Regions from separate parts of the Streptomyces sp. NPDC111606 genome, predicted to be linked through region 1. Evidence: riboswitches for the same ligand, from Rfam matches in the RefSeq annotation. Region 1 holds a riboswitch; each other region holds the start of a gene.
The links. A riboswitch is a leader RNA that binds a small molecule or an ion and turns the genes downstream of it on or off. The one in region 1 is predicted to bind cyclic di-AMP.
Positions count from the first base shown of each region.

Region 2: another riboswitch for cyclic di-AMP. It lies ahead of ACZ7M7_RS10510 (hypothetical protein); the one in region 1 lies ahead of ACZ7M7_RS20700 (C40 family peptidase).
Region 3: another riboswitch for cyclic di-AMP. It lies ahead of ACZ7M7_RS08320 (C40 family peptidase); the one in region 1 lies ahead of ACZ7M7_RS20700 (C40 family peptidase).
Region 4: another riboswitch for cyclic di-AMP. It lies ahead of ACZ7M7_RS39795 (transglycosylase SLT domain-containing protein); the one in region 1 lies ahead of ACZ7M7_RS20700 (C40 family peptidase).

Region 1 is NZ_JBVKBY010000005.1:452,104-457,646, reverse strand. It holds gene ACZ7M7_RS20730 (8-amino-7-oxononanoate synthase) at 1-81, shown strand, start outside; gene ACZ7M7_RS20725 (DUF397 domain-containing protein) at 164-391, opposite strand; gene ACZ7M7_RS20720 (helix-turn-helix domain-containing protein) at 401-1,270, opposite strand; gene ACZ7M7_RS20715 (ATP-binding protein) at 1,484-1,942, shown strand; gene ACZ7M7_RS20710 (LysR family transcriptional regulator) at 1,958-2,872, opposite strand; gene ACZ7M7_RS20705 (LysE family translocator) at 2,974-3,588, shown strand; gene ACZ7M7_RS20700 (C40 family peptidase) at 3,654-4,127, opposite strand; cyclic di-AMP (ydaO/yuaA leader) riboswitch at 4,131-4,263, opposite strand; gene ACZ7M7_RS20695 (hypothetical protein) at 4,684-4,992, opposite strand; gene ACZ7M7_RS20690 (ATP-dependent Clp protease proteolytic subunit) at 5,000-5,543, opposite strand, start outside.
Region 2 is NZ_JBVKBY010000002.1:586,602-592,144, reverse strand. It holds gene ku (non-homologous end joining protein Ku) at 1-42, opposite strand, end outside; gene ACZ7M7_RS10530 (DUF6207 family protein) at 112-321, opposite strand; gene ACZ7M7_RS10525 (hypothetical protein) at 408-608, opposite strand; gene ACZ7M7_RS10520 (DUF6233 domain-containing protein) at 642-1,067, opposite strand; gene ACZ7M7_RS10515 (DNA polymerase Y family protein) at 1,156-2,163, shown strand; cyclic di-AMP (ydaO/yuaA leader) riboswitch at 2,660-2,796, shown strand; gene ACZ7M7_RS10510 (hypothetical protein) at 2,804-3,073, shown strand; gene ACZ7M7_RS10505 (CBS domain-containing protein) at 3,533-3,925, shown strand; gene ACZ7M7_RS10500 (catalase) at 4,001-5,503, opposite strand.
Region 3 is NZ_JBVKBY010000002.1:88,788-94,330, reverse strand. It holds gene ACZ7M7_RS08330 (M23 family metallopeptidase) at 1-535, shown strand, start outside; gene pcrA (DNA helicase PcrA) at 630-3,116, opposite strand; cyclic di-AMP (ydaO/yuaA leader) riboswitch at 3,482-3,651, shown strand; gene ACZ7M7_RS08320 (C40 family peptidase) at 3,660-4,841, shown strand; gene ACZ7M7_RS08315 (tellurite resistance/C4-dicarboxylate transporter family protein) at 5,171-5,543, shown strand, end outside.
Region 4 is NZ_JBVKBY010000015.1:139,793-145,335, forward strand. It holds gene fahA (fumarylacetoacetase) at 1-263, opposite strand, end outside; gene ACZ7M7_RS39790 (HAD family hydrolase) at 588-1,418, shown strand; gene ACZ7M7_RS39795 (transglycosylase SLT domain-containing protein) at 1,455-2,219, opposite strand; cyclic di-AMP (ydaO/yuaA leader) riboswitch at 2,225-2,399, opposite strand; partial or broken gene ACZ7M7_RS39800 (CocE/NonD family hydrolase) at 2,681-4,690, opposite strand; partial or broken gene ACZ7M7_RS39805 (oligopeptide:H+ symporter) at 4,713-5,351, opposite strand.

The DNA.
Region 1 (5,543 bases):
CTGAGGCTGACCGCCCGCGCGGACCTCTCCGAGGGGCAGATCGAACGCGCTGTACGGGTCATCGGCGAGACACGGCCATGAGTCGGCGTGACACGGCCCTGCCGTCGCGCCCGGCGGAACCGATCGGAAATGATCGGAATCGGTCAGGCTGATCGGGAAACTGTCAGGACTGGAGCGCCGCCGTGAAGCCCGCCCAGCTCTCGGGGGAGAAGAGCAGCGCGGGTCCGGCCGGGTCCTTGGAGTCGCGCACGGCGAGCAGTCCGGTCCAGGGACCCGAGTGCGGCCGCGCCGTCTCGACGCAATTGTTGGCTCCGGTGCTGTAGCTGCTGCGCAGCCATCGTGCACCAGGCAGTTCGGTGCTTGAACTCACCTTCCGAGGCAGGGTGGTCATGGTGCCTCCTTACGCGCCGCCAGCCAGTGCGGCGATGTAATCCATCGATTCCTCGGGCGAAAGGGCGTGGATCCGAAGGGCGTTGAAGGCCTCCGTGTAGGCCTGGAGGTCTTCTTTCCGTTCGAGGTAGAGGCTACTCGTCAAGTGGTCGAGAACAACCACATCCAGATCAGAAGTGCGCGAAAATGAGAAGATAACGAAAGGCCCGGTGATGCCGATGTGCTCGCCGGCCGCGAACGGCAGGACCTGCAGCCGGACTTGCGGCAGTCGCGCCGCCTCCATCAGCCGCCTCAACTGTTGCTCCATCACCTCGGGTCCGCCGATCTCCCGGTGCAGCACCGCCTCGTCGAGCACCGCGCTCAGCTCCAGCGGCGGCTCGGCGCGCAGCACGTCCTGCCTGGCCAGACGGACGGCGACCAGCGCGTCCAGACGTTCGTCGGCGTCGTCGTCGAGCCCGCCCACCGCGGCCCGGGTCACCGCACGGGCGTACTCCGGCGTCTGCAGCAGCCCGGGCACCACGGAGGTCTCCAGCGTGCGCATCGCACTCGCCTGGGACTCCAGGCTGATGAAATCGCGGTACGTCGGCGGCAGCACTCCGCGGTACGCGTGCCACCAGTGATCCCGGCCGCCGCCCTCGTCGGAGCCCGCCAACACCAGCAGCAACTGACGTAGTTGGGCATCCTGTACGCCGTAGACGTCGAGGAGTAACCGCACATCGGCCGGTTTCACCCCGCTGGCGCCCGTTTCGATCCGGCTCACCTTGGACTGGTGCCAGCCCACCAGCCGGGCCGCCTCACCACTGGTGAGTCCCGCCCCGGTGCGTAACGCACGCAGTTCCGCGCCCAGTTTCCGGCGGCGCACCGCGGGACCGTGCTGCATGGGCAACTCCTTACTCCAACCGAGCCGCCCAAATACGGTCTGCCGTCGCAGAGTTCACCGCTTCGAGCGACAGATATATGCATATCTTGGGGGATCGGCACCGTGACGGCCCTGGTAATGGCAGTCTGGCGACGAAGCACCAGTCCGGGACCGTACTCGAACCCTCCGCTCCGTGTCGGACTGCGGTCCCGTTGGGAAAGGGACGACATCGCCATGGCAGATCATTTGGAAGCATCCGTCACTCTGCCGAGCGATCCCGCCTCGGTCTCCGCGGCCCGGACCTTTGTGGTCACCACCCTCGCGGAGTGGGGACTGCCACCGGACACGGAAGTGGCCGACACCATCCGCCTGATCGTCTCCGAACTCACCACCAACGCCGTACAGCACACCCTCGGGCAGTCACCCACCTTCACGGTGGACCTCGTGCTCGACCGTGACGAACACCTGCGCATCGGGGTCACCGACAGCCACCCACGCTTCCCCAAGCGGCTGCCCGCCGCCGTCCAGCAGGACAACGGCCGTGGCCTGGTCATCATCCGCTGGCTGACCGCTGAATGCGGCGGCAAGCTGAGAGTGCGCCCGACCCGCGAAGGCGGCAAGACCATCTCCATCGAACTGCCGTGGACGGTGCCCGCGGAACCCGTGCCGACCGCCGGCCCCCAGGAGCCATAGCCGCGAGCCCGCCCCTCAGGTCTGCCGTGACCGGCCGAACGTGCCGCGCAGCAAGGCCCGGAAGGCGTCCGCGGCCGGAGCCGCCTCCTCGCTCCGGTGGGCGACCGAGATCGTACGGCGCAGTTGTCCGCCCTCCAGCGCGCGCACCCCGACCGGCGTGACCGAGGTACGCGCCACCATCTCCGGTACGACCGCGACCCCGAGCCCCGCACTGGCCAGCGCGCACACCAGGAGATACCCCGGCGTCGGCACCAGCACCGAGGGCAGGGCGCCCGCCCGGGCCAGCACCGCCTCCACGCCACGCCGGGCCGGTGCGTCCGGCGCCATGCTGATCAGCGGCTGCCCGGCGAGCTCGGCCAGCGGCAGCCGTGCGGTCCCGCTGGTGAGGGCGTGGCCCGGAGCGGACACCAGGACCAGCTCCTCGACGAGGATCGGCTCGACGCGGACCGAGGACGCGAGCGGGATCGGGTCGCCCGGCTCATACGCGTGTGTCAGGGCCAGATCCACCTCACCGGTCGCCACGGCGGCGACGCCGGCCGACGGTTCGTAGTCGGCGACCGTCAGCTCCACGTCCGGATGGGCCCGCCGGAAGGCGCTGAGGGCGGGCGGCAGCAGATGGATGCCCGCGGTCTGGAAGGTGCCGAGCCGGAGCGTGCCGCCCGACAGGCCGGTCAGCCGGGCCAGCTCGTGCCGTGCCCGCTCCAGCTCGTCGAGCACCCGCCGGGCCCGCGCCACCAGCAGCTCGCCCGCACCCGTCAGCCGCGCCCCGCGGTGGTGCCGTACCAGAAGGGCCGTGCCCGCCTCGCGCTCCAGCTTGGCCAGCTGCTGGGAGAGCGCGGGCGTGGTGTAGCCGAGCCGCTCGGCCGCCCGGGTGATCGAACCCGCCTCGGCGACCGCCACCAGGGCGGCGAGCCTGGTCGGGTCGTACATGCCGGGCTCCTCGTCTGCCGTTCTGCCTTAAGCAATGCTTTAGGGCAGCCCAGGATATTCGACATACCTGCTGAAGGCTGCCGCGCGGCACGCTGGGTGCCATGGACGCTCAGCTCATCGCCTTCACCGGGGTCTCCGCAGGCCTCGTCGCCATGCCCGGTGCCGACTTCACCGTCGTCGTGCGCAACGCCCTCGTCTCCCGCCGGGCCGGCATCGCCTGCGCGTTCGGGATCGGGGCCGGGCTGCTGGTGCATGTGACGCTGGCGGTGCTGGGGGTCGCCGCGGTCCTGGCCGCGGTACCGGCGCTGTTCCGTGTGCTCCAAGTGGTCGGGGGGGTCTATGTGTTGTATCTGGGCGTCCAGACGCTGCGACAGCGGGGCAGTGAAGTGGCGGACACGCGCGAGGACTCCACCGGGCGACCGCTGCGGCAGGGCTTCGTCACCAACGCCCTGAATCCGAAGGCGTCCCTCACCTTCCTCAGCGTGCTGCCCCAGTTCGTGCCCGCGGGCGCTCCGGCCCTGCCCAGGACGCTGCTGCTCGCCCTGATCGTGCTCGCGATCGCGATGGTGTGGTTCCAGGTGGTCGTCCTGCTGGTGGACCGGCTCGGGCGGTGGCTGCGCCGGCCGCGCGCCGCCCGGGCGGTCACGACCGTCACCGGCGTCGCGCTGACGGCCTTCGGCGTGGGACTCCTCGCCGGGCCGCTGACGGCCGTCTGACGGCCTTTCTGGTGCCCCGAGGGCGATGACGGCGTGTCAGGCCGCCGCCATCGCCCCCGGGAGGGTCACTTGACCCGGCCGTACCAGACGCTCCTGGTCCAGATCTTCTGCAGCTTCACCACGTCCCCGCTCTTGGGGGAGTGCCAGATCTTTCCCTTCCCGGCGTAGATGCCGACGTGGTAGACGTACGACCCCGAGTGGAAGAACACCAGGTCTCCGGCCTTGCGGCTCTTGGCGGAGATGTGGCGGGTCTTGTTGTACTGCTGGGCCGCTGTACGGGGCAGTTTCTTGCCCGCTTTCTTGAACGAGTACAGCGTCAGCCCGGAGCAGTCGAACCGGGTCGGCCCCGTGGCGCCCCACTTGTACGGGGAGCCCTTCTTGGAGGCCGCGACCTGAAGTGCCTTCGTCGCCGGTGTGGCCGCCTCAGCTTCGGAGGTGAAGCCGGGTGCCAGTATCGAGCCGCCCACTGCGGCGATGGTGAGAGCCGAGGCCGTGCCGGCCCGGGCCATGAGCGACGGGACACGATTGAGCGCAGTCATGCGCAACCCTTCGTCAGCCGCCTGTGAAGGATGACCTGTCGGATTCGGGCTGGCGAAGTTGCCCGGCCGCGTTGCCGCGGCTTCACCCCAAGGGCTGCTCGGATCGAACGAACGTCCGCTCCGGCGACCCGTCTTGCTCGGGTCCTCCACTCCTGCCGATCCACTCCTGTCGACCGGTCATCCGGGCGGCGGCAGGACTCGGCGTCCGCCCGGACCGCCCCGCCGCTGTGGCGGGGGCTTGTCGTCAGACAGGGATCTTGACGCACGGATGAGCGAAATACCCAACGGAACCGGGGATTTGTGGTGTTAGTCACCACTCACCCGTTCGGGTGGGTACCCGCGTGTTCGAGAGGGTGTCCAGGGGGCGAAGGAGTCCCGGACCAGCGATGGAGCGCCTCGTTCCGCCCTGGGCTCATGCCCGTTGCGCAACCCTGACGGGCCTGTAAAAGGAGCCGTGGCTACGCCGAAAGGGGGTACGCCGTTTGGTGCGTTTCAGCCTTGTTCCGGACGCCTCGTCAGTGGGATCGAGACGTCCGGGACCGGCCTGTACACGTCGTCAACTGTCGGAGCGCGGCGGCACCGTGACACGAGCCGTGCGGCGCTCCCCGTCCAGTACGCGCAGCGCACGCGCGAGCGTGGGGGCGTGCAGCTCCGTCTCGCCCCGCTGATGCATCAGCGCCAGCGCGTCCCGCAGCTCTGCCGCCTTGCGGACGAGCGCCTGGGCGGCACGCAGTCCGCGGTAGGTGTCGCCGTCCTGCGCCGGGTTGATCCGGCCGAGCAGGTCCACCACATCGAGATAACGGTCGATCAACTCGCCCTCCGCGCGGGTCAGCGCGGGCAGGGGCGGCAGCTCGGGTGGCAGCACCGGCCGATCACCGCCCCGTGGGCGGCGCGAGGGTCGCCTTGCGGCTGGGGATGATCCGGTCCACCAGCCCGTACTCCAGTGCCTCCTGGGCGTTGAGGATCTTGTCCCGCTCGATGTCCTCGGTCACCTGCTCGCGGCTGCGCCCGGTGTGCCGGGCGAGCATCTCCTCCAGCCGGGCCCGAATCCGCGTCAGTTCGTCGGCCTGGATGGCCAGATCGCCGGCCTGGCCCTCGATCGGCTCGGGCAGCGCCGGCTGATGGATCACCACCCGGGCCCCCGGCAGCGCGAACCGCTTCCCCGGCGTGCCCGCGGCGAGCAGCACCGCGCCGGACGCGCCGGCCTGGCCCAGGCAGATCGTCTCCACGTCGCAGGTGACGTACTGCATCGTGTCGTAGATCGCCGACATGGAGCTGAACGAGCCGCCGGGCGAATTGATGTACAGCGAGATGTCCTGGTCGGGGTCCTTGTGTTCCAGGTACATGAACTGGGCCATCACGTCGTTCGCCGAGGTGTCGTCGATCTGCGTGCCGAGAAAGACGATCCGCTCCTCC
Region 2 (5,543 bases), on a different contig from region 1:
CAGGCCGAAGCTGATGGCACCTGACCAGATCGATCGGGGCATGACTGACCTCCGCGATTGCCCCGAGCAACATCAGCCTACGACGCCACAGCCATCCCGCCAGGCGTGCCGCTACAAGCCTGGGGCCTGGCGCAGGTCCAGGAAGCAGCGCAGCCGCACGCCCGGCTCTCCGGGTACTCGTGTCGTTCGTTCCGCTGGCGCGAGAGCGCAGCGTCCGGCGAGCAGTTGCTGGACGGCGAAGGCGGTCGCGTCGTCGGCGGCCGCGACCTCGACCACGGCCAGTCCCGGCTCTGCTACATGTGTTTCGTTGATCGGCCTCATGGACGGCACCACGCGGTGGCGGCCCTGGGTGGTTCTGCGATCGGGAGTGCTTCACCCAACTGGGTGCCCGACCGGCGATGCGGGGGTCAGGGGCGGTTGCTGGCCATGCGTACGTTGGGGCCCCACTTCTCTTTCGCCGCTGCCATGCACCACTGGCACAGCGGGCTGCCGCCGCGGCCGTAGCGGTGGGTCTTGCGATGGCACGCGCAGCACGGGCCGACCTGGTCGCCGGAGCAGGCGAGCGCGGACGGGTCCGGCTCGGTGATCCGGGGCGGGGGTGTGGTCATCGTGTGGGTCCTGTTCCGGGTGACGGTCATGCGTCACCGCGGTCGAAGAATACGCCCCGGATGCCGCGGTTGTTCGATCTTGCGTGCCGGGCGTGAAGGGCCTGCGCTGCGCAGCCGGGATAAGTCGAGGATGTGCAGCCGGGTGTCGGGGTCGCAGTGGGTGCACGCTTCGAGGCCTGCGACGAGGAGCTGGCGGGCTTCGTCGCGGCTGACCGCGCGGCGCCGCTTGCCCGCGATGTAGCAGTCGCCGGCGTGGACCTGCACGGGGGTGCGGTCGGCGCCGATGCCGAGTTCGACGATCCAGTCCGGCCGCTCCGGCCGATTGCGCCGGCCGTGCTCCTCTTCGGCCTGGCGCCGCTGAACGGCTGCGATCTTGCGGTCGATGCGCTCCACCCAGAGGGCATGCCAGACACGCAGCGTATGGAGCCGCTCCAGGTCGGGCGGCAGATCGTCGAACACATTTTTGATTCTATGCCCGCGATCCGGCCTGTCACCCTCGCGTGTTCGATTTTACGTTCGATAACGTGCGGTGTGGGAGGTGAGGGTGATGACCAAAGACGGAACGGCTCCCCGGGTGTCGACGGTGATGCATGTGCGCTGCCCGGACCGGCTGCCGGAGGAGGCCTACCGGCAGGTCCTGGAGCTGCTCGCAGAGTTCTCCCCGGTCGTGCAGGCGCTGCCGCCCACGGCTGCCCTGGTGGAACTGAAGGGCGCGCTGCGCTACTACGGCACGGACACGCACCGACTGGGCGAGGTCCTGCGCGTACGTTCCCTCTCGCGCCTGGGTGTCGACGTAAGGGTCGGCATCGGCCCCTCGATCACGGTCGCGGCCACCGCCTCCGCCCAGATCCCACAGCCCGGCGGAGTCCTGGCCGTCGAAACCGGCGAGGCCGGCGCGTGGCTGGCCCCGCTGCCGGTCGACGCCCTGCACGGCATCGGCCCCCGCCAGGCCGAAACGCTGATCGACTACGGCATCCACAGCGTCGGCCTGCTCGCCGCCGTGCCGCCGGCCACGGTGCAGCGACTGCTGGGCGGCCGCGCCGGCCGCACCGCCGCCGACCGGGCCCGCGGCATCGACCCCCGACCCGTCGTCCCCCGCGCCCTGCCCGCGGCCGCGACCGTCCGGTGGAGGTTTGCCCAGCACACGCTGGACGGCGCCGACGCCCGCGCCGCCCTCCTCGACCTCGTTGTGAGCCTCGGGCAACTGCTGCGCGGCCGCGACCAGGCGGCCCGTGCGCTCACCCTCACACTGACGTTCGCCGGTGGCGGCCGCTGGGAGAAGACCCGTCGCCTCGCCGAACCGTCCGGACACGACGACGACCTGCGCCTCATCGCCTACCAGCTCATGGACGCGGCCGGCCTGCAACGCGGACGCCTGACTGCGCTGGCCCTCAAGGGCGAGGACCTCATCGACGCCGACCAAGTCGCAACCCAGATCACCTTCGACGAAGCCCGCGAGTGCCGACTCATCGCCGAAGCGGCCATCGACCGCGTCCGCGACAAGTTCGGCCCCCGCATCATCGGCCCCGCCACCGTCTTCCGCCGCGCCTCGTGACCCGAGCCGCTCCTGGAGGTCAGTTGTGGTCCTCAACCCGCCCGGGCTCGCGCTCGATTCGGCACAGCGCTGCCGCACTGGCCCTCCATAGAGGACTTGCTGCTGCGCCGGCGCAATCGCCCCCAAGACATGGTGAGCGCCCGGAGCCGCCCATGAGTGTCGCGTACATCCATATCCCGGGCAACGACTCACACTGAAGACCCTCCGGGAGTATCTACGCGCATCCACCTGCCAAGCTCAACCAGCACCTCTGACGGAGTGTCAACATCCGTTTGACCAGGGCAGATTAGTCAGATTGTCCTACCAAATACTTCGTTGGTGAGTATCGCCACAAACACCTGTTTCGGTTGGGCGTTTCGCTGAGACCTGAGTCACTATCCATCCCACGAGACAGCCTCGCTACCTGAACGGCGGGGCGGTCCGGGGCGGACGTCGAGTCCTGCCGTCGCCCCGGATTCAGTCGATCACACGGAGACGGCAGGAGTGGGGGACCCAGCATGACGGGTCGCTGGAACGACCAAGCCACGGTCGGGACGAGCAGCCCTTGGGGTGAAGCCGTGGGCACCACGGCCGGGCAACTTCGCCAGCCCGAATCCGACAGGTCATCCTTCACAGGCGACTGACGAAGGCAGAGAAAGCCATGACGGCAACGCAGAACGGCTCCCAGGCCTCGGGGGCTGGTTCCGGTTCCAGCGGCGGGAACGGGGACGACGGATCAAAAAAGATCCGGAAGTTCGAGGCTGTGATCATCATCCTGGTGGGGATCATCGGTGGCGGCACCGCTGGCGTCCTCCGAAGGACAATGGATCACGCCTCGTACTACGGGGCGATCAGCACGGGCGTAGTGGCAACGATCGTGCTGTCCGGCTTCATCTTCGGAGTCATCAGGTACGTCCGCAAGGAGTCGTAGTCGGTACCTACTGCCAAGAGTTTTGACTAGTCCCCACCACCAAGCAGGGACGACAGCGGAGCGGCCCCTAGGCGGCAACCCCGCGAAAGGGCGCTCGTAGTAGTGAGAGGTCTTGGTCCCCAGACCAAGACCTCTTTTTCATGATCGGTAACAGCCACCCGACCTTGCGAACTCCGAAGGAAGGCGCTACCACGCTCGCCACGAAGCTGGGCCGTCGGTGGGCCGTCCGAGAACGGCCCAGGACGACAAACGGCAACCATCATCGACTGCAACCTCGCAGGTCCCCGCCAAGTGCAGGTACAACTCCCCACCATGCCAAGGCAGTCGATCACTACGAGCGCTACTGAGCGCCCCCTTGTTGACCCCCTCTTTACCTGTCACTCTGAGAGTCCCCCCACTTGTGAATTTGTGAAACAATGAACAAACGGTGCGGGGGCACTTCAGGAGGTGGCTCCATCCATGCTCGTACGTGACGCCATGAGCACCGTGGTCCTCACCATCGGCCCCACCCACACCCTTCGCCAGGCTGCCGCGCTGATGTCCGCTCGTCGGATCGGCGCGGCCGTGGTCCACGACCCCGATGCCGGCGGTATCGGCATCCTCACCGAACGCGACATCCTCAACTCCGTCGGCCTCGGACAGAACCCGGACGCCGAGCGCGCCCACGACCACACCACCAACAACGTCGTGTTCGCGGCCCCGTCATGGACCCTGGAGGAGGCGGCCCGCGCCATGGCGCACGGCGGCTTCCGGCATCTGATCGTCCTGGACCACGAGGAACCCGTGGGCATCGTCTCGGTCCGCGACATCATCCGCTGCTGGGCACCCGCACGGCAGCACGTGCCCGCCTAGGACGCCGGATGGGCCGGACCCCCGAAGGGGCCCGGCCCACCGGCCACGGCAAGCGGTCCAGTGCTGGTTGTCGTTTCAGCCGCGCAGGGCCTGGACCGCGGCCTCCAGCCGCTTGCCGAAGTCCTCGTCGGCCTGACGGAAGTTGCCGATCGCCCGCTCGGTGATGTCCTCGCGCGAGACCTGCGCGAGGGCACCTGCCAGGTTGGCGATCAGGCGCTCCCTCTCGTCCTCCGACATCAGGCGGTAGAGGTTGCCCGCCTGCACGAAGTCGTCGTCCTCGGCGTGCACGGGCGCCTCGTGGTTACCCGTGCCGGCCGTGAAGCCGGCGAACGGCTGCCACAGCGGACGGCCGGTCTGGGCCGGGCCGCCGAAGCTGTTCGGCTCGTAGTTCTTCGCGCCGCCGTGGCGACCGTCGTACAGGAAGCCGTCGCGGGAGTTGGTGCGCGCCTCGGTGGCGTGCGGGCGGTTCACCGGTAGGTGGTCGGCGTTGATGCCGACGCGGTAGCGGTGGGCGTCGCCGTACGCGAAGAGGCGGCCCTGGAGCATCTTGTCCGGGGACGGGCCGATGCCCGGCACAAAGTGGGCGGGGCTGAAGATCGACTGCTCGACCTCGGCGAAGACGTTCTGCGGGTTGCGGTTGAGCTCCAGCCTGCCGATCTCGATCGGCGGGTAGTCCTCGTGCGGCCACACCTTGGTGAGGTCGAACGGGTTGAAGCGGTACGTCGCCGCGTCCGCCGCCGGCATGATCTGCACCTGCACGGTCCAGCTCGGGAACTCACCGCGCTCGATGGCCTGGCGCAGGTCACGCTGATGGGAGTCGGGATCCTCACCGGCGAGCCCGTTCGCCTCGGCCTGGGTGAGGTTCCTGATCCCCTGGTCGGTCTTGAAGTGGTACTTGACCCAGAAGACCTCGCCGGCCTCGTTGCTCCACTGATAGGTGTGCGAGCCGTAGCCGTTCATGTGGCGGTACGACGCCGGGATGCCGCGGTCACCGAACAGCCAGGTCACCTGGTGCGTCGACTCGGGCGACAGACTCCAGAAGTCCCAGACGTTGTCCGCCTCCTGGCTTCCCGTGTACGGGTCGCGCTTCTGGGTGTGGATGAAGTCCGGGAACTTGATGGCGTCCTTGATGAAGAACACCGGGGTGTTGTTGCCGACGAGGTCGTAGTTGCCCTCCTCGGTGTAGAACTTCAGCGCCCAGCCGCGCGGGTCGCGCACGGCGTCCGCCGCGCCCAGGCTGCCGGCCACCGTCGAGAAGCGCAGGAACGTCTCCGTCCGCTTGCCGACCTCGGAAAGGAACGCGGCGCGCGTGTACGGGGTGACATCGGCGGTCACCGTGAAGGTGCCGTAGGCGCCGGCGCCGCGGGCGTGCACCACCCGCTCCGGAATGCGCTCCCGGTTGAAGTGGGCGAGCTTCTCCAGCAGGAGCTGGTCCTGGACGAGGACCGGGCCGCCGGCGCCCGCGGTCTCGCTGTTCTGGTTGTCGGCAACCGGAGCACCGGCCTCCGTCGTAAGCGGTCCCTGGATCACGTGCGCCTCCTGCGTTGGTACGAGCGACTCCGGCCACTCCTGCCCCATGAGCCAAAGTCGATCTCGATCCTATCTTGGACTTTATCTA
Region 3 (5,543 bases), on a different contig from region 1:
CGAGAGTCTCTCCGCCGGCGCCGACGACTTCGCCGACCGGGCCAGCCGCACGCAGGAGCGCATCGACCTCAAGGCCCAGCAGGTGGCCGAGAAGAAGAAGGCCGCCGAGGAGGCGGCCCGCAAGGAGCGGCTGCGCCCCAAGTTCGCGGTTCCGGTCGCGCAGCACGGCCTGAGCGCCTATTTCGGCCAGTCCGGCATCAACTGGATGTCCATCCACAGCGGCATCGACTTCCCCGTCTCGTACGGCACGACGGTGATGGCCGCGACCGACGGCACCGTCCGCACGCAGTGGAACAGCGCCTACGGCAACATGATGATCGTGACCGCGAAGGACGGCACGGAGACGTGGTACTGCCACCTCTCCAGCTACCGCGTCGCCTCCGGTACGACGGTGAAGGCCGGCGACCCGATCGCGTACTCCGGCAACTCCGGCAACTCGACCGGCCCGCACCTGCACTTCGAGGTGCGACCGGGCGGCGGCTCGGCGATAGACCCACTGTCCTGGCTGCGCAGCCACGGCCTCGACCCGTCGTAAGCAGCCCGACCAACACCTTCGGCACCGCCGACTGCCTTGTGCGCTCAGCGCCCCCGCTCCTCAAGACCTCAGCGGGGGCGCACGCTTGTCTGCGCTACAGCTTCTCCACCGGCGCATACCGCAGCAGCAACCGCTTCGGCTTGGTGTCCCCGAAGTCGATCGTCGCCTCGGCGTTCCCGCCCGTGCCCTTGACCGCCGTCACGGTGCCGAGCCCGAACTGGTCGTGCGTGACCCGGTCCCCGACCGCCAGCTGGACGACCGGCTTCTCCGAGGTCCGCCGGGTGGCGAACCCGGACGCCCCCGACGCGGAGGAGCGCGAGCGGGACGAGGACAGCGAGGCCGCAACGCCGGCCGCCGGACCGGACGACACGGGCGCGGTCGCCCCCGTCCGCTTCCAGTCCACGTGCGCCGCCGGGATCTCCTCCAGGAAGCGGGACGGCGGGTTGTACGAAGGCTGCCCCCACGCACTCCGCAGCGACGAGCGCGTCAGATACAGCCGCTCACGCGCGCGCGTGATGCCGACGTACGCGAGCCGCCGCTCCTCCTCCAGTTCCTTGGCCTGACCGAGGGCGCGCATGTGCGGGAAGACGCCGTCCTCCATGCCGGTGAGGAAGACGACCGGGAACTCCAGGCCCTTGGCCGTGTGCAGGGTCATCAGGGTGATGACGCCGGAGCCGTCCTCCTCCTCGTCCGGAATCTGGTCGGAGTCGGCGACGAGCGCGACCCGCTCCAGGAAGGCCGCGAGCCCGACGGTGGCCTCACCCTCAGCCGACTCCTGCTCGAACTCCAGGGCCACGGCCGCGAGTTCCTGAAGGTTCTCGATCCGGGTCTCGTCCTGAGGGTCGGTGGAGGCCTGCAACTCGGCCAGGTACCCGGTCCGTTCGAGGACCGCCTCCAGAACGGTCGCCGGCCCCACGCCCGACTCGACGATCGTACGGAGCTCCTCCATCAGCGTGTTGAACCGCCTGACGGCGTTCGTCGACCGCGCGGCCATGCCGTACGCCTCGTCGACCCGCCGCAGTGCCTGCGGGAAGCTGATCTTCTCCCGCTGTGCAAGCGCGTCGATCATCGCCTCGGCGCGATCGCCGATGCCCCGCTTCGGGACGTTCAGAATCCGCCGCAGCGGCACGGAGTCCTCGGGGTTGGCGAGCACGCGCAGGTAGGCCAGGACGTCCCGGACCTCCTTGCGCTCGTAGAACCGAACCCCGCCGACGACCTTGTAGGGCAGGCCGACGCGGATGAAGATCTCTTCGAAGACACGGGACTGGGCGTTCGTCCGGTAGAAGACGGCGACATCACCGGCCTTCGCATCGCCCGCGTCCGTCAGTCGGTCTATTTCCTCGGCGACGAACTGCGCCTCGTCGTGCTCGGTGTCCGCGACATAGCCGGTGATGCGCGCGCCCGCGCCCGCGTTGGTCCACAGGTTCTTGGGGCGCCGGGACTCGTTGCGCTCGATGACCGCGTTGGCGGCGGTCAGGATCGTCTGGCTGGAGCGGTAGTTCTGCTCCAGCAGGATCGTCGTCGCGTCCGGGTAGTCCTCCTCGAACTGGAGGATGTTGCGGATGGTGGCGCCCCGGAAGGCGTAGATCGACTGGTCGGCGTCACCCACCACGCACAGCTCGGCGGGCGGGATGTCGGAGTCGCTCGGCGGCACGTCGACGGGGTGCTCACTGGTACCGACGAGCTCGCGCACCAGGGCGTACTGCGCGTGGTTGGTGTCCTGGTACTCGTCCACCAGCACATGCCGGAACCGCCGACGGTAGTGCTCGGCGACGTCCGGGAAGGCGCGCAGCAGATTGACCGTCGTCATGATCAGGTCGTCGAAGTCGAGGGCGTTGGCCTCCCGCAACCGCGACTGGTACAGGGCGTACGCCTGCGCGAGGGTCTTCTCGAAGCCGTCCGTCGCCTGGGCGGCGAAGTCCTCCTCGTCGATCAGCTCGTTCTTCAGATTGCTGATCTTGGCGCTGAAGGACTTGGGCGGAAAACGCTTGGGGTCGAGATCCAGATCACGACATACCAGCGCCATCAGCCGCTTGCTGTCGGCAGCGTCGTAGATCGAGAACGACGAGGTGAACCCGAGCTTCTTGCTCTCCCTGCGCAGGATGCGGACGCACGCGCTGTGGAAGGTCATCACCCACATCGCGTTCGCGCGCGGGCCGACGAGCTGCTCGACACGCTCCTTCATCTCACCCGCGGCCTTGTTGGTGAAGGTGATCGCGAGGATCTGCCCCGGATGCACATTCCGCTCAGCCAACAGGTGCGCGATGCGATGGGTGAGCACACGCGTCTTGCCGGACCCGGCTCCGGCCACGATGAGCAGCGGGCCGCCGGAGTGGACGACGGCCGCACGCTGGTTCTCGTTCAGCCCCTCCAGCAGCGCGGCCGCGTCGAGGGCCGGGCGCGGGGCGCCGTCGCGGTAGTACTCGTCCCGGTCCGGCGGCATGTCGAACTTCCCGCCGAACAGATCGTCCGGAACCGGCTCCGGAGCGTGATCGTCCTCGGGCGGCGGCGGAGGTTCGCCCGCATGGGCCCGCGGGGCCTGGAGGTCCGCCAGGAAGCTGTCGTCAAAGAGGCTGCTCATCGCTCTCCGAGTCTAGGGCGCCCCACTGACAGCCCGCCGCCACCCTGAGAACATCACCTGTTTCAGCACTCATCGATCTTCGAACCCCGCACACCCCAACACCCCCCTCACCCTGCAGAACCATCCCATTACGATGCGCAACCCCTCGAACCCAACCGCCCTAATCCCTCCCACATGCACGCCACCCTCAGAAAATCTGACAAGCAGCCACCAACAGCCCCACATCGACCGCGATCCACGACACACATCGCCAAGGTCACGAAAACGTATCGGGCATATCGAACATCAACCTTCACAGGGGCCACACGAGTTGGCTACCGTGCCGGACAGGCCGTACGACCCCCACCGGCGAACGACGCCGGGCCGCACGGCCTCCGCCGAGTCCGGAGCGCCGCCGTGCAACCCGGAGCCGGGGACCCACCGAACTTGGGGTGAATCGGCTCGACTCCCGCCCGGGGGACGGCCGTAGGGCAACCCTTCCGAAACACCCGCCCGAACCCGACAGCTAACTCGGTAGGCGGAGCATGGAAGGAGTCGCCTCCCTTGGCGTCGCACCGCAAGTCGCGTCCCGCTGGTACGCGCGTAGCAGGCATACGGACCCCCGCCCTCGCCACGGCGGCCCTCACGTCCGTCGCCCTGCTGTCCCAGACGGCCAACGCGAGCCCCTCGACGGACGACAAGCCGAGCCTCGAGGAGGTCGAGAAGAAGGTCGACGACCTCTACCGCCAGGCGGAGTCGGCGACCGAGAAGTACAACGCGGCCAAGGAGAAGACCGCGAAGCAGCGCAAGCGCGTCGACACCCTCCTCGACGACGTCGCCCAGCGCACCCAGAAGCTCAACGACGCACGCGAGGAACTCGGCCGCAACGCAGCCGCCCAGTACCGCACGGGAGCCTCGGCCCCCGACACGGCGACCTTCCTCCTGGCGGACACCCCGCAGGACTACTTCGACCAGACCCAGCTGATGGACCGCATGACGGGCCGCCAGAAGGAATCGGTCGACGACTACTTCACCCAGCAGTCCGCGACGATGAAGAAGCGCCAGGAGGCCGCCCAGAGCCTCGAGACGCTCACCGAGTCGCAGAACGACCTGCGGACGGCCAAGTCCACCGTCCAGCAGAAGCTCGCCGACGCACGCGAACTGCTGTCGAAGCTGACGGCGGAGGAGAAGGCGCGCCTCGCCGCGATCGAGAAGCGCAAGGAGGAGGAGGCCGCCCGCAAGGCGGCGGAACTGGCCCGCCAGCAAGAGGCGGCCGAGCAGCGGCGCCAGGAAGCGGCCCAGCAGCAGGAGAGCAACGACTCCTCGTCCGACTCGTCTTCGTCCGACTCGTCCTCCTCCGACTCGTCCGCGTCGGACTCCTCGTACGCGACCAAGGCGGAGAAGGCCCTGGCCTTCGCCCGCTCCCAGGTGGGCAAGCCGTACGTCTGGGGCGCCACCGGCCCCGACTCCTACGACTGCTCCGGCCTCACCCAGGCCGCCTGGAAGGCCGCAGGCGTCGACATCCCGCGCGTCACCTACGACCAGGTCAACGCCGGCACCACGGTCTCCGTCTCCAGCGCCCAGCCCGGCGACCTGGTCTTCTTCTACGACGACATCACGCACGTAGGCCTCTACATCGGCAACGGCATGATGATCCACGCCCCGAAGCCCGGCACGTACGTCCGTGAGGAGTCGATCTTCTACGACGGAGAGTCGTCGATCCACAGCGTGGTCCGCCCGGCCTGACGACCGCACGCGCGCGTGGCGCAATGTCACGCGCGCGTGGACGCGGATGAGCGCAGCTGCGTACGGCGGCAAGGGACGTGCCGGGGGTGTCCGCCCGCAGAGGCGGGCGTCAACAAACAGCCCCTCTCGAGGCACAGCAACCGCCCGACCGAGGACGGACACCCCCCCGGCACGTCCCCGACCCACCACACACCCGCAGGCGCTGCGCGCACCCCCACTCACCCGAGCGGGCCGCCGCAGGCATCCCGGCGCTCAACCACCCGCATTTCACCCCACACGCGCGCGTGCCCCCACCCGTCCCACTCCCCCCACTCCCTAGCATCGATCTCATGCCCGCCCCCACGACCACCACCACATCCCCCCTCCACACCTGGTGGTCGCAACGTCCCCCCGCAGCCGGCGCAGCCGTCATGGCAACCGGCATCCTGTCGGTCGCCCTCCACCAGACCGGCTACGAAACCCTGTCCCGAATCGCCCTGGCCCTCGCCTGCGCGGCCTGGCTGGCCCTCGCCGGCGACTTCACCGCAAGGCTCCTCCGGGACCGCGCCAGGTGGCTCAAAGAAGCCGCCACCCCCGCAGCCCTCACCGCCGTAGCCGCAACGACGGTTCTCGGCACCCGCTTCGCCACCCTCGGCTGGCAACCCCTCGCCAAGGCCCTCCTGGCCCTGGCGGCCCTGCTCTGGCCGGGCCTCCTCATCGCCG
Region 4 (5,543 bases), on a different contig from region 1:
ACCGTCACCCACGCCGTCAGTGCGCGCCGTACGTCCGACCACGTGGTGTGGCCCGCGGCGAGCAGCGCGTTCAGGGAGTCCTGGGCGAGCAGCGGGGCGTACGGCGAGCCGAGTGCGTAGGCCGCCTTGCCCGCGTCGAGGACGTGGTCGCCGAGCCGGACGCCGACCCGTCGCGCGGAGTCCGAGCCGGGAAGGGAGAAGACGCCGTACGGAAGGTTGTGCGTGCCGAAGGGGTCGCCCTCGGGGAGATCGAAGGGGGGCATGGGGTGCTGCCTCACTCTCATACGCTCCGTGCCATGTGGTCGGGCCACACGTTACGGGTGAGGCGAGGGTCTTGGGCAGTGCAGAACTCGCGTCGCGGGGGTCGGCGAATCAGCAGGTCGCCGCGCTCGGCCACATCGACAGGAGGGGGGTCGGTGCCGTCCAGGAGTCCGCAGGCACCACGTGGGGGTGAAATCGCCACAAGCAAAAGGAAGTTGCCCGCGCGGAGTCAGAACTGGAACCGGAACAGGTGTCAACGCATGTGAACACAGCAGCCGTCCGGTTCGAGTCGAGTCGATGGGGCCTCCTGTCCGTATTCTCTGATCATGGCCCGACCCATCGCATATTCACTCATCGCCACTGACCTGGACGGGACGCTGCTCCGAGGCGACGACACGCTCTCCGATCGTTCCCTCGATGCGCTCGCGCAGGCGGCGGCGGCCGGTGCGCAGCACCTCGTCGTGACGGGGCGGCCTGCGCCCAGAGTGCGCCCGCTCCTCGACGTCCTGGGCAGCCGGGGGCTCGCGGTGTGCGGACAGGGTGCGCAGTTGTACGACGCCGGAGCGGACTGTCTGCTGTGGTCCATCACCCTGGACCGGGAGCTGGCGGAGACCGCGCTCGGCAAGATCGAGGCCGAGGTGGGGCAGGTGTACGCGGCCGTCGACCAGGACGGCGTGGACGGGCTCACGCTCATCGAGCCCGGGTACCTGATGCCGCACCCCACCCTGCCCGCCGTACGCGTCCGGCACCGCGACGACCTGTGGTGTGAGCCGATCAGTAAGGTGCTGCTGCGCCATCCCACCCTGTCCGACGACGAGTTGGCGGCGACGGCGCGGTCGGTGGTCGGCTCCCTCGCGACGGTCACCATGTCGGGGCCTGGGACCGTCGAACTCCAGCCATGCGGCATCACCAAGGCGACCGGTCTCGCGCTCGCCGCCGAGCATCTCGGTCTCGGCGCTCGCGAGACGATCGCCTTCGGGGACATGCCCAACGACATCCCCATGTTCGACTGGGCCGCCCGCGGGGTGGCGATGGCCAATGCGCATCCCGAACTCAAGGCGGTCGCCGACGAGATCACTCTCTCGAACGAGGACGACGGCATCGCCGTCGTCCTCGAGAGGCTGTTCGCGGGGAGCCTGGCCGACTTCGCCCGGTAGGGCATGTCGTCGGCGGCCAGGCTCCCGCGCCAGGGCCTAGTAGGGACCGTTGACGTTGTCGATCGAGCCGTAACGCGCGGCCGCGTAGTTGCACGCGGCCGTGATGTTCGCGACCGGGTCGTAGGGGTCGTACACCGTCCCCGGCACGTGGTACGACGCGAAGGTCGGGTCGATGACCTGCAGGAGGCCCTTGGACGGGGTGCCCGCGACGGCGTTGGAGTCCCAGTTGTTGATGGCCTGGGGGTTGCCGGACGACTCGCGCATGATGTTGCGGTGAATGCCCTCGTAAGAACCCGGAATTCCGTTTTGCGACATTATGTCCAGTGCGTTGCGGATCCAGCCGTCCAGGTTGTTCGGGTAATTCTTCACGGACGACTGGGTGGCCTTGGCGACGTTGGACTTCTTGGCGGGCGCGGACGCCTTGTCGGCCGACTTGCCCGGCGAGCTCGCCTTCTTCGTCGCCCGGACCTCCAGGTCGAGGCCCGGGTGGATCAGACGGGGGTCGTCGCCGACGGCCTTGCGGTTGTCCTTGTAGAGCTGCTTCCAGCCGCCCTGCGCGTCGTACCGGTCGGCGATGCCGTAGAGCGTGTCGCCCTTCTTCGTGGTGTACGCGAGGGTCTTGGCCTTCACGGCGGCCTGGGGAGCGGCCTGCGCGACGGTGGGGGACTGGGCCGGCTGTGCGGCGCTCGCGGTGGTCGCGCTCAGGAGCGGGATGGCGAGGGCGGCGGTACCGGTGCCGGCTGCGATGACGTGCCGGGTGAGCGGGTTGGTGCGGGGGCGGCGGTGCTTGCCTCGGGGCATGGCGCTGTTCCTCTCCGGCGCCTGCGAGGTGAGCTGTCGGGTTCGGGCGGGAGATGCCCGGCCGTGCCACCGTGCGGCGGCGCGACTTCACCCCGAGCCGGTCCGGCGCGCCATCAAGGCGTCCGGTCCAGCGACTTACCTGGGTCCCCCGCTCCTGCCGTGCGTGAGTGAGTTGCGTGGGTGGATGACTCGGGCGGCGGCAGGATTAGGCGTCCGCCCGACTGAGCGGGAACGTATGCGAGAGCACATGTCCGGAACAAGTGCCGTGGTCACCTGTTGGCCGGTTGACCATGGTCTGGTGCGAATGGGGCGCTTGATCCTTTGCGGTTGCCAAGCCTCAACTTGCTCTGGGGGCAAGGGGAGACGTGGGTTTGCCAGGACGGTTCCATGAATCGGCATAAGTGACCCAACTCACTGGCTTCCACAAGAGCGGCAAATCGGGCAATGAATCCAACTCGCCTTTAACCGGCTGTCCGTGGAGTCCGTTTCTCCCATGTCCGGTGGAAAAGTACCTCTTCGCCCTCCATGCAGATCACCTCGTCGGAGGCGATGAAGTCATGCCGGTCGCAGCTGATCTCCGAGCGGGTGCGCACGGTTGCGTCCCACCCCATTCCGGGCGGTGCAGGCGGATCGACCAGTCCGAGCGGGTGCGGGCCGACAGGGGGTCCCACTCGTTGATCGTGTACGTCTCCACTGCGTCCTCGGTGAACTCCAGGCCGTCGGGGTACACGCGCGTGCCGTTGTACCGGGGGTCGACCTTGAGGCGCCACTCGGCCTTGGCCACGTCCCGCACGACGAGGCGCTCGGAGCGGGGCTCGTCCAGCGTGATGGGGGAGTTCACGCCGAGCGGTTCCGCCTGCTCCGGTTCCCCGAAAATGATGGCTGTGCCGTCAGTCGATTCGTCCAACGCACGTGCGCATACCGGAAGTTCCAGCGAGCTTGCCGACGGTTCCAGTTCGAAGCCCGCCGCCGAATCGGGCTGGGGCCAGATCCACGGCCCAGTACGCGGAGGAGACGTCCAGGCGGATGCGGTGGCCGGGCGGGAAGGCATGGCCGATGCCGTTCAGCTCGAAGTTCACGTCCTCGGTCGCGCCCGGCTCCCACGGCACCGTGCGGTCCCGGCCGTGGCGCGCCGACAGGTTCAGCACGCCCCGCGTGACCAGGGTCGAGGAGGCGTCCGGTGCCACGTCGCAGAGCCGGGCGACGACCTGCCCGCGCGGCACCTCCGACGTCAGCCGCAGCCGCACCTTCGGCCGCCCCAACACCCAGGTCCCCTCGCCCACTTCGAACTCGAAGCAGGCGGACCGCGCGTCCTCTTCCCGCTGGTCCGGCGGCAGGTCGGCGTCGTTACCGAAGGGGAAGAAGCGGCCGGCGTCGATGCCGGTGTGTATGCGGGAGCGGACGAGGACGGGGGCGCCCTGGAAGGCGTACGTCACCGCGTGCACGTGCGGAGAGGGCCAGGCGGGCTCGCCGACCCAGCGGCCGGGCAGCGTGGGGTACACCGTGGCCGGGCGGTGCGAGTCACTGACGTACGAGCACAGCAGGGGCTCGGTCATGACGCCCGTGTCCTCGTCCTTCAGCCAGTGGTCCCACCAGCGCAGCGTCTCCTGGAGGAAGTCGATCGCCGGGCCCGGCGGCAGGCCGCGGTGTCGGGGTACTGGTGCGACCAGGGGCCGATCAGGCCGCGCACGCGATCCGCCGGCAGGTGCTGGACGAGGCGCAGGACGGTGTCGCGGTACGGGTCGTGCCGGCGGCCCACCGCCAGGACGGCGGCGTCGATCGCGCCGTAGTCCTCGCAGACGCTGCCGTGGCGCCAGTAGTCGTTGCGCGTCTGGTGGCCGAGCCAGGTGTGCAGGAACGGTTCGACGGCGTCCAGCCGCTTGAGCCACATCTCCCGCCAGGTGTCCCCGGCATACAGCGGATCCGGCGGGCGGGCGACGAAGGCCAGCATCGTCGAGGCCCAGGCGTGCATGTCGACGGCGAGGGCGGAACCTCCCATGTAGTGCACGTCGTTGTCATAGCGATCGTCCGCGGAGCAGACCGTGACGATCGCCTTGAGCGGTTCGGGCGCGAGGGCCGCGATCTGGAGGGAGTTGAAGCCGCCCCAGGAGATGCCGAACATGCCGACCCGGCCATTGCACCAGGGCTGGGCCGCCGGCCAGTTGACGACCTCGCCCCCGTCGGCGAGCTCCGTCGCCGAGTACTCGTCGGTCGGCATGCCCTCGCTGCTGCCGTGCCCGCGGATGTCGACGCGCACGGAGGCGTAACCGTGGCCGGCTACCAGGGGTGGCGCTGGTGGTCGCGGGGTGCGGTCCAGTCGGTCAGGCGGTACGGCAGGTACTCGAGGAGCGCCGGTACGGGCTCGTCCGTCAGGGGGCGCCACACGCGCGCGTACGGCAGGGTCCCGTCCGGGAGCGGGATGCGGATGTCGTGGTGAGTCGTCTCGTAGGGAAGGACGTACGGATGTGCATGAGCGGTATCCCCGTCAGGTCGGTGCACCGGGTGCATCGTGCGGCGAAGCCGGCGTGCCGCGGCCATCACGGCGAGCCCCGCGGCCACCGCGATCGCGCCGTTGAGGCCGAAGTGGGCGGGCTTGGTGACGTCGCCGAGCCAGCCGGTGATGAGCGGGCCCGCGAAGGCGCCGATGTTGATCGCCATGTAGGAGAGCGCGAAGCCGGCGTCACGGCGGTCGTCGTCGGTGCGGTAGAGCTTGCCGACCATGGTGGCGACGTTGGGCTTGAGGAGCCCCGTGCCTGCGCTGATCAGGCCGAGGCCCACCCAGGTCATGCCGGCGGTCGGCACCGCCATGGCGTAATGGCCGCAGGCGATGAGGATGCCGCCCCACAGCACCGCCCGGTACGAGCCGAGGACACGGTCGGCGAGTCAGCCGCCGACGACCGGGACCAGATGGGCGAGGGTGCCGTACGCGGCGGAGACGGAGGCCGCGGTTCCGGCCGACATGCCCGTACCGCCGTGGGTGACCGTGTCGGCGAAGTACAGGACGAGGATGGCCTGCATACCGAGGAACGAGAAGCGTTCCCAGACCTCAAGACCGGACAGGGTGAGGAGGCCCTTCGGCTGGCCGAGGAAGGCATGGTCGTCGCGGGGCGGGGGACCGCGCTCGGGCTCGATGCCGACGTCGGTTCGGGACTCGGACCGTTACTTCCCTATAAGTGGATGGATATCCCGCCTTATCAGGTGATCAAAAACATACCGGTCGTGATCCGATACCGCCCGTGGTGGACGGGTGGGCGGCATCGGTGATCGAAACGTGACCGGATACGCTGACTTGAGTGATGGCAGCGACCTATCGACAAACCGTGT